3 regions of the Enterobacter sp. JBIWA008 genome follow, and region 2 is predicted to be linked to each of the others. Evidence: predicted binding sites of a transcription regulator. Region 2 holds the regulator's gene; each other region holds the start of a gene.
The links. Region 2 encodes Fur, which represses iron uptake genes when iron is present. Its sites were predicted from a motif close to ATAATAATGAGAACNACTATCAA; they were not measured.
Positions count from the first base shown of each region.

Region 1: a site for Fur is predicted at 1,544-1,566, ahead of bfd (bacterioferritin-associated ferredoxin). Genes of this name have one in related genera too.
Region 3: a site for Fur is predicted at 1,871-1,893, ahead of feoA (ferrous iron transporter A). Genes of this name have one in related genera too.

Region 1 is NZ_CP074149.1:4,407,128-4,410,409, reverse strand. It holds gene fusA (elongation factor G) at 1-167, shown strand, start outside; gene tuf (elongation factor Tu) at 237-1,421, shown strand; gene bfd (bacterioferritin-associated ferredoxin) at 1,601-1,795, shown strand; gene bfr (bacterioferritin) at 1,868-2,344, shown strand; gene KGP24_RS21450 (A24 family peptidase) at 2,328-2,801, opposite strand; gene rpsJ (30S ribosomal protein S10) at 3,182-3,282, shown strand, end outside.
Region 2 is NZ_CP074149.1:1,372,211-1,375,492, forward strand. It holds gene chiP (chitoporin) at 1-1,090, shown strand, start outside; gene chiQ (ChiQ/YbfN family lipoprotein) at 1,138-1,467, shown strand; gene fur (ferric iron uptake transcriptional regulator) at 1,576-2,022, opposite strand; gene fldA (flavodoxin FldA) at 2,313-2,843, opposite strand; gene ybfE (LexA regulated protein) at 2,999-3,282, opposite strand, start outside.
Region 3 is NZ_CP074149.1:4,470,915-4,474,196, reverse strand. It holds gene feoB (Fe(2+) transporter permease subunit FeoB) at 1-1,573, opposite strand, end outside; gene feoA (ferrous iron transporter A) at 1,603-1,830, opposite strand; gene KGP24_RS21775 (Tex family protein) at 2,129-3,282, opposite strand, start outside.

The DNA.
Region 1 (3,282 bases), 1.8 Mb from region 2:
CTGGCGTTAAGATCCACGCTGAAGTTCCGCTGTCTGAAATGTTCGGATATGCAACTCAGCTGCGTTCTCTGACCAAAGGTCGTGCATCATACACCATGGAATTCCTGAAGTATGATGATGCGCCTAACAACGTTGCTCAGGCCGTTATTGAAGCCCGTGGTAAGTAATCCACAGGATTAAAACCTAAGTCCCGTGCTCTCTCCACAGGGGAGAGCACTATAGTAAGGAATATAGCCGTGTCTAAAGAAAAATTTGAACGTACAAAACCGCACGTCAACGTTGGTACTATCGGCCACGTTGACCATGGTAAAACTACCCTGACTGCTGCAATCACTACCGTTCTGGCAAAAACCTACGGTGGTTCTGCTCGCGCATTCGACCAGATCGATAACGCACCAGAAGAAAAAGCACGTGGTATCACCATCAACACCTCTCACGTTGAATATGACACCCCGACTCGCCACTACGCACACGTAGACTGCCCAGGCCACGCCGACTATGTTAAAAACATGATCACCGGTGCTGCGCAGATGGACGGCGCGATCCTGGTTGTTGCTGCGACTGATGGCCCAATGCCTCAGACTCGTGAGCACATCCTGCTGGGTCGTCAGGTAGGCGTTCCTTTCATCATCGTGTTCCTGAACAAATGCGACATGGTTGATGACGAAGAGCTGCTGGAACTGGTAGAGATGGAAGTTCGTGAACTGCTGTCTCAGTACGATTTCCCAGGCGACGATACCCCAATCGTTCGTGGTTCTGCTCTGAAAGCGCTGGAAGGCGAAGCTGAGTGGGAAGCGAAAATCATCGAACTGGCTGGCTTCCTGGATTCTTACATCCCAGAACCAGAGCGTGCGATTGACAAGCCATTCCTGCTGCCAATCGAAGACGTATTCTCCATCTCCGGTCGTGGTACCGTTGTTACCGGTCGTGTAGAGCGCGGTATCATCAAAGTTGGCGAAGAAGTTGAAATCGTTGGTATCAAAGAGACTGCGAAGTCTACCTGTACTGGCGTTGAAATGTTCCGCAAACTGCTGGACGAAGGCCGTGCTGGTGAGAACGTTGGTGTTCTGCTGCGTGGTATCAAACGTGAAGAAATCGAACGTGGTCAGGTTCTGGCGAAGCCAGGCTCAATCAAGCCACACACCAAGTTCGAATCTGAAGTGTACATTCTGTCCAAAGACGAAGGCGGCCGTCATACTCCGTTCTTCAAAGGCTACCGTCCACAGTTCTACTTCCGTACAACTGACGTGACCGGTACCATCGAACTGCCAGAAGGCGTAGAGATGGTAATGCCAGGCGACAACATCAAGATGGTTGTGACTCTGATCCACCCAATCGCGATGGACGACGGTCTGCGTTTCGCAATCCGTGAAGGCGGCCGTACCGTTGGCGCGGGCGTTGTTGCTAAAGTTCTGGGCTAATTAATTATCCCTGAATAAAAAAAGGACGCTTCGGCGTCCTTTTTTGTTTTCTGCTGTTCAGGCACTGTCACAAAATTTCGCATTTTTTGCCTGCCCCCGCCCCGTAATGCGGCGCCTGTGCTATTGTAATCATAACCATTCTCACTTACACTTTGCGCATAATTTGAACGGGAGTCTCTATGTACGTTTGTTTATGTAATGGTGTAAGCGACAAGAAAATACGTCAGGCCGTTCGCCAGTTTCAGCCTCAGTCATTTCAGCAGCTACGCAAATTTGTTCCGGTGGGAAATCAATGCGGTAAATGTGTACGTGCTGCGCGAGAGATCATGCAGGACGAATTGATGCAGATCCCGGAATACAAAGAGATCGCGTAAGCTTCCATCTTTTTTTTGACATCCCTGTAGCCCGATCTACGCTTCAATGAGTGGAAGCGGAGGGACTATGTAATGAAAGGTGATGTTAAAATCATAAGTTATCTCAATAAATTATTGGGAAATGAGCTTGTCGCAATTAACCAGTACTTTCTTCACGCGAGAATGTTCAAAAACTGGGGGCTTAAACGTCTGAACGACGTTGAGTACCATGAATCGATCGATGAAATGAAGCACGCCGATAAATATATCGAGCGTATTTTATTCCTTGAAGGCATTCCAAACCTGCAGGATCTCGGAAAGCTGGGCATCGGCGAAGATGTCGAAGAGATGCTGCGTTCCGACCTCAGGCTGGAGCTTGAAGGCGCCAAAGATCTCCGTGAAGCCATAGCCTACGCAGACAGCGTACATGACTACGTCAGTCGCGATATGATGATCCAGATCCTGGCCGATGAAGAAGGCCATATTGACTGGCTGGAAACGGAGCTGGATCTGATTGCTAAAATCGGCCTGCAGAACTATCTTCAGTCGCAGATTAAAGTGGAAGAGTAACCACCGTCTTCCAACCTAAGCATAAACCCGCTGCTGCCAGAAATGGCCCAAAAGGCAGTGGGTTTTTTAATGCCCCCTTATCAGGGGTGAGTAACGAAAACACAAGAATGCTAAGTAGCGCCATAAGCGCAGCGAGTAACGCCAGCGAAGGCAGCGTGCACCAGCCATGCCACGCACCAAGCGCCGCCAGGTATTTTACATCGCCATATCCCATCCCTTCACGCCGGCAGATAAACCGATATACCCAGTAGATAACGGCAAAGCCGATATATCCAGCCATCGCACCCGCCACCGCACTTGGCAGAAAATCAGGTTGTATACAGAGCTGAAAGAGCAGTCCCGCCCATAGCAGCGGGCAGAGAAATTTATCGGGAAGCAGACCGTAGCGAATATCGGCATGTACAAGTAAGGCAGTCAGTGAAAGATAGATCAGCAGAAAGGGGAGGGTGGTTAGCATGAAAAAGGCCTCAAACGGGTTTGAGCGCATACTCGTTATAATCGGCCTTTCCGGCAATGAACAAAAAACGTTGATGCGTAGCGACTCGAAAGAAAGAATCGACGCAGAATACATTGCATAAAATGTTGCGCGCTCTTACGCATCCAGCTCCTTTGGCGCTTAATTTCTAAACGGCACTTGCGTCTTGCCCAGATTTACGTATAATGCGCGGGCTTGTCGTAATTGACGGCGGGTTCAATCAGAACCAGAGTAGCTCATTTTGTTACTCAACAATGCTCCCAATTGGGGAGCTACGTAAGAACGGTTACACTCTCCCATCAATCGTAATGGGTTTGAGGAGTAATCATTTTCGTTTATAAAATAATTGGAGCTCTGGTCTCATGCAGAACCAAAGAATCCGTATCCGCCTTAAAGCGTTTGATCATCGTCTGATCGATCAATCAACCGCGGAAATCGTCGAGACTGCTAAGCGCACTGGTGC
Region 2 (3,282 bases):
AATCGCCTTCTCCTCCAGCAACAAAGCGTATAAAGAAGACTGGTCCGGGGATAAGAGCGGTATCAGCCTTTACAAAGCCGCTGCGAAATTTAAATACGGCCCGGTATGGGCGCGCGGTGGTTACATTCAGCCAACTGGCCAGACCCTGTTAGCACCGCACTGGAGCTTTATGCCGGGTACCTACCAGGGCGCGGAAGCTGGGGCTAACTTTGACTACGGCGATGCGGGCGCGCTGAGCTTCTCCTATATGTGGACCAACGAGTACAAAGCACCGTGGCACATTGAGATGGACAAGTTCTACCAGGGCGATCGTAAAACGAAAGTGGATTATCTCCACTCTTTAGGTTTGAAATACGACTTTAAAAATGACCTTGTCCTGGAAGCAGCGTTTGGCCAGGCTGAAGGCTATATGGATCAGTACTTTGCTAAAGCATCGTATAAATTTGATATCGCTGGCAGCCCACTCTCTACCAGCTATCAGTTCTATGGCGCACGTGACAAAGCCGATGCGCAAAATAACTTAAGGACTAATGATGAGGTCGCGCTGGCCAACGATTTGTATGACGGCACGGCCTGGCTGCAGGCTTTAACCTTTGGCTACAAAATAGGCCAGGTGGATCTTCGTCTGGAAGGTACCTGGGTTAAAGCAGACGGTAATCAGGGTTTCTTCCTGCAGCGCATGACGCCAACCTATGCTTCATCAAACGGACGTTTAGATATTTGGTGGGATAACCGTTCTGACTTCAACGCCAATGGTGAAAAGGCGGTATTCTTCGGCGCGATGTACGACCTCAAAAACTGGAACCTTGCAGGATGGTCCGTTGGGGCTTCCTACGCTTACGGTTGGGATGCAAAACCAAGCAGTGCACCGATCTACGATCAGAGCCAGCGTCTGAAAGAATCTGCTTACAGCCTGGATGCTGCATATGTGCTGCAGGATGGCCGAGCGAAGGGCACGATGTTCAAGCTGCACTTCACTCAGTATGACAACCATTCCGATCTGCCAAGCTATGGCGGTGGCTACAACAACATCTTCCAGGATGAGCGTGACGTGAAATTCATGGTTATCGCACCATTCACTATCTTCTGATGAACGCGCTGGCGGGTTAACTTCCGCCGGCATGGAGACTGCACATGATGAAAAAAATCGTAATCGTCGCGTTGCTGGCATCAGGGCTGGTGGCGTGTGCTCAGACTCAGGCGCCGAAAGAGGACACCCGTCTGAAGGAGGCGTATAGCGCCTGTATTAATACTGCGGAAGGATCGCCGGAGAAAATTGAAGCCTGTCAGAGCGTGCTGAACGTGCTGAAGAAAGAGAAAGCGCACGAGCAGTTCGCGACGCAGGAGAACATCCGCGTGATGGATTACCAGGCCTGCATTCAGGCGCGTAAAACCGGTAACGATCAGGAAGTGGCGAAGCGTTGCGACCAGATCTGGAAAGAAATTAGAAGCAATAACAGTAAGTAACCCGCTGTTATCATGCCCGGTGGCGCTACGCTTACCGGGCTTTTTTTTGCCTGAAAACAGGCAAAAAAAAGCCAACCTCGCGGCTGGCTCAGAGTATGAAAGCTTGAGTTACTTAGCATCGTGCGCGTGGTCGTCTTCGCGGCAATCGCCTTCAGCGCAGTGACCGTAAAGGTACAGGCTGTGGTTCGTCAGGCGGATGCCATGACGCGCGGCGATTTCACGCTGGCGTGATTCGATTGAATCATCGCTAAATTCAATGACCTTGCCACAGTCGAGGCAGATCAGGTGATCGTGGTGGTGCTGCTGGGTCAGTTCGAAAACGGATTTACCGCCTTCGAAATTATGACGGGTAACAATGCCCGCGTCATCAAACTGGTTCAGCACGCGATAGACGGTAGCCAGCCCAATCTCTTCACCCATGTCGATAAGACGTTTATAAAGGTCTTCCGCACTGACATGGTGATTGTCTGGACCCTGAAGCACTTCAAGGATTTTTAACCGAGGAAGCGTAACTTTCAGGCCAGCCTTCTTTAATGCGGTATTGTTGTCAGTCATGCGGAATCTGTCCTGTTGCTAAACGATTCACTTCTGTAGGAAGTGACAGAAAATGCACCTGGGATAATGCGTCTCATTATAGAACTGCCATGGCTAAATGAAAACTGCAAGTCTCAGGCAAAATATGCTTATAAAAATGGGGTATCACCAACAAACTTGCTCAATGGAAAACCACATTTTATCAGGGAGACATTGTACAGGTCTGGGCGAAAAAGTTAAAAGATTGTAGCGATTAATTTAATCGGTTTGACCTGGGGCATGGGCGCAACCGCAGTTGCGCCGCGATAAAATCAGGCGTTCAGAATATCGTCCAGGTGCAGTTCTTCACGGATCTGCTTGACCCATTTCTCAACGCGCTCGGCGGTCAGCTCTGGCTGACGGTCTTCGTCGATGGCCAGACCTACGAAATGATCGTCATCGGCCAGGCCTTTAGACGCTTCGAAGTGGTAACCGGCGGTCGGCCAGTGGCCTACGATAACCGCGCCATTCGGCTCAATGATATCGCGGATGGTACCCAGCGCGTCACAGAAGTACTCGGCGTAGTCTTCCTGATCGCCACAGCCAAAGAGGGCGACCAGCTTACCGTTGAAGTCCACTTCTTCTAGCGTCGGGAAGAAATCATCCCAGTCGCACTGGGCTTCACCGTAGTACCAGGTTGGGATACCCAGCAGCAGAATGTCATAGCCTTCCAGATCTTCTTTGCTGCTCTTGGCGATGTCATGCACATCAGCAACGTCTTTACCGAGCTGTTTTTGAATGTTTTTTGCGATATTTTCGGTATTGCCGGTATCACTGCCAAAGAAAATGCCGATGATTGCCATGAGTAAAATAACCTCTTGAAACTTAATAGTATGGTGGCGCAATTCGGCCACGGATAAGGGCAATAATAGCAGAACTGGCAACCCTGCGGAAACAGCTATCGCGCAGGACTGCACTCTGTGCTACATGAAAAGGGCGATAAAGGGGATTTTCAGACTTATGCCTGGCTGCGCAACGTCTCAAGCTGGACGAGCAACATCTCTTCAATGAGCTCGCTGCGGCTGATATTTCGCGCGTCAGCCAGCTCGTTCAGCGCATCGACGGCGTCGGCGTTAAGCTTCAGTTCGACACGCTTAAGCCCACGATTTTTATCGCGTTTAAGCTGGTTGCGTTTATTGATACGCAGCTGTTCATCGCGCGAAAGCGGATTCGTCTTGGGTCGTCCCGGGCGACGCTCATTCGCGAACAGATCTAGTGTCGTACGGTCCGTTTGTTCTTTGG
Region 3 (3,282 bases), 1.7 Mb from region 2:
AAATGCTGACGATGACAATCACCTTACCGGCGCGCAGCACAAAGCCTTTCAGGCGCTGCCAGGTCTGGATCGCCAGGCTTTTCAGATGCGGCACGTGATAAACCGGCAGCTCCATCACAAACGGCGACGCTTCACCGCGCATGATGGTGTGCTTCAGCATTAAACCGGTGAGAATAGCCATCACGATGCCCAGTATATAGAGCGAGAAGACCGCCAGCGCACCCTGCTGACCAAAGAAGGCTGCGGCAAAGACCGCAAAAATGGCCAGACGGGCACCGCAGGACATAAACGGTGCCATCATGATGGTCATCAGACGTTCACGCGGGGCATCCAGGGTGCGCGCGCCCATCACCGACGGCACGTTACAGCCGAAGCCGACAATCAGCGGGACGAAGGATTTACCCGGCAGGCCCAGCGCCTGCATCAGACGATCCATCACGAACGCGGCGCGGGCCATGTAGCCGGAATCTTCCAGGAACGAGAGGAACAGATACATCATGCCGATCTGCGGCACCAGAGGCAGAACGGTGTTGATACCGCCGCCGATCCCCTGTGCGAGGAAGATGGTTAACCATTCCGGGAAGTGCAGGGTGTAACCCACCCACTGAATACCGTGTACGAAGACCGCGACGGAACCGGCGTCGAAAATGGGCTGGAGTGCGCCACCGATGTTAATGGCGAGCAGGAACATCACGTACATGACCAGCAGGAAGATGGGCAAACCGAGGAAGCGGTTAAGCACAACTTTATCCACCGCCGCCGTAAAGCGGCTGGGTTCTGCCGTCAGGGCGTTACTGACAACGTCGCAAATCGAGGCGATGGCCTGGTAACGCGCATCGGCGATGTGCAGCGCCGGGTCGTCCAGCTCGTCGTGAAGCCGGGCCACCGTCGCGTCCAGCTTATCTGCCGCATGCCCGGCGTAGGCGCGGCTGTAGATATCCCCTTCCAGCATCTGCAGGCCAAGCCACAGACGCTGTTTCGCAGGCATGCTTTTGTCCATCTCCTGCGTTAGCAAATTGGCTTCGCGCAGGAGAGGCTGCGCGTAATGCACCAGCTCAATGTCATGATTTCCCTGGTGACGGTCAATGGCCAGCTTCAGCGCGTCAATACCGCGAGCGCGCGTTGAGACCAGCGGAACAACCGGGCATCCGAGGCGCGTCGAGAGGGCATCTACGTCGATGCGCAGCTTTTGTTTCTCCGCGATGTCGAGCATGTTGAGCGCCACAATGCAGGGGATCCCCAGCTCCAGCAGCTGCAGCGTCAGATAAAGGTTACGCTCGAGATTGGAGGCGTCGACCACGTTGATCAGCAGGTCCGCGTCGCCGCCAAGAATATAGTGGCAGGCAATCTGCTCATCGAGCGAGGTTTGCGACGAAATGGTGGTTAAGGAGTAGGTGCCGGGAAGGTCAACCAGCGTCACCTGGTTGTCTGTCGTCGTGAACTGGCCTTCTTTACGCTCAACCGTCACGCCCGCCCAGTTGCCCACGCGCTGGCGTGCTCCGGTCAGCTGGTTAAAAAGCGTGGTCTTGCCGGAATTAGGATTGCCAATTAAGCCAATAGTTAACTTTTTCATTTTTTAGACTCACTGAAACCGCTGGCTTGTTATCGGGATAAGGCTTCAACTTCTATTAATGCGAGGTCTTTCTTACGCAGGACCAGATTCACGCGGCGGGTTTCGATGTGAACCGGGTCACCTAGCGGCGCCACGCGCACGACCTGGAATGACGAGCCGGGCAGCATGCCCAGCGACAGCAGCTTTTGCCGATAGGCCGGGCTAATTTCGCGGGTAAAACCGGTAATCTTCCATGCACTGTCTGGAGTGAATTGCATAACGCCTGATTCCACGAAAGGTTAAATTATCTACTATGCGATGATAATGAGAATAGTTTTTATCAGCAATATTAAAACTGTGACGGAATATTGTTTGCGGTATTAATTTACGGCCTGTTTGACCTTGCTCAATATTTGCTGAATTGTCTGGAAAACGAAAAGGGGAGCATTTGTTAACGGGTTGATAATTCGCGGTTTAAATATGGCTATGCAATCGGTTTCATATATCTCGATATGATTTTATTCCTCTCAACCTCTCCCCTTTAGGGAGAGGTTGAGGTGAGGGGCATTGACAACCTTAGCGTTTCTTACCCATCGCTGCCGCAAGCGCATCCATCATCGCGCTGTTGCCTGCAGGCTGAGCATCACGTCCGCGCGGTTTTGCGGCTTTCGCGGCCGGGCGCTGCTGCTCGCGGCCACCGCCATTGCCGCCACGGCGCGCGTTGGTTTCGCCCGGCTGCTCGTCCAGACGCATTGTCAGGGCGATACGCTTGCGCTGCAGATCCACTTCCAGCACTTTCACCTTCACGATGTCGCCCGCTTTGACCACGGTGTGCGGGTCTTCAACGAACTTGTCGGCGAGGGATGAGATATGCACCAGACCGTCCTGATGTACGCCGATATCCACAAATGCACCAAAGTTGGTGACGTTGGTCACCGCGCCTTCCAGCACCATGCCGGGCAGCAGGTCGTTCATGGTTTCCACACCGTCGGCAAAGGTCGCCGTTTTGAACTCAGGACGCGGATCGCGGCCCGGCTTTTCCAGCTCTTTGATGATGTCGGTGACGGTTGGGACACCAAATTTGTCGTCGGTGAAATCAACGGCTTTCAGGTTGCGCAGAGCGCTGCTGTCACCCATGAGATCTTTCAGTGCCTGCTGGGTGGCGGCCAGAATGCGTTCCACCACAGGGTACGCTTCCGGGTGAACGGTGGAGGCATCCAGCGGGTTATCGCCGTGGTTGATGCGCAGGAAGCCCGCACACTGTTCAAAGGCTTTTGGCCCCAGACGGCTCACCTTCAGCAGCTGCTGACGGTTCTGGAACTGACCGTTCTCATCACGCCAGGCGACGATGTTCTGCGCCATCATGCGGGTTAAGCCCGCCACGCGGGTCAGCAGGGGAACGGAGGCAGTGTTCAGGTCAACGCCGACGGCGTTTACGCAGTCTTCCACCACCGCATCCAGCTTGCGCGCCAGCTGAGTCTGGCTCACGTCGTGCTGATACTGGCCTACGCCGATGGATTTCGGATCGATCTTCACCAGCTCCGCCAGCGGATCCTGCAGGCGGCGAGCGATAGAGACCGCACCGCGCAGGGAAACGTCCAGGTCCGGGAACTCCTGGGCCGCCAGCTCGGACGCGGAATAGACGGATGCCCCCGCTTCGCTGACGATCACTTTCTGTGCCGTCACTTTCGGGAACTGCTTCTGCACGTCGAGGTAGAAACGCTCGGTTT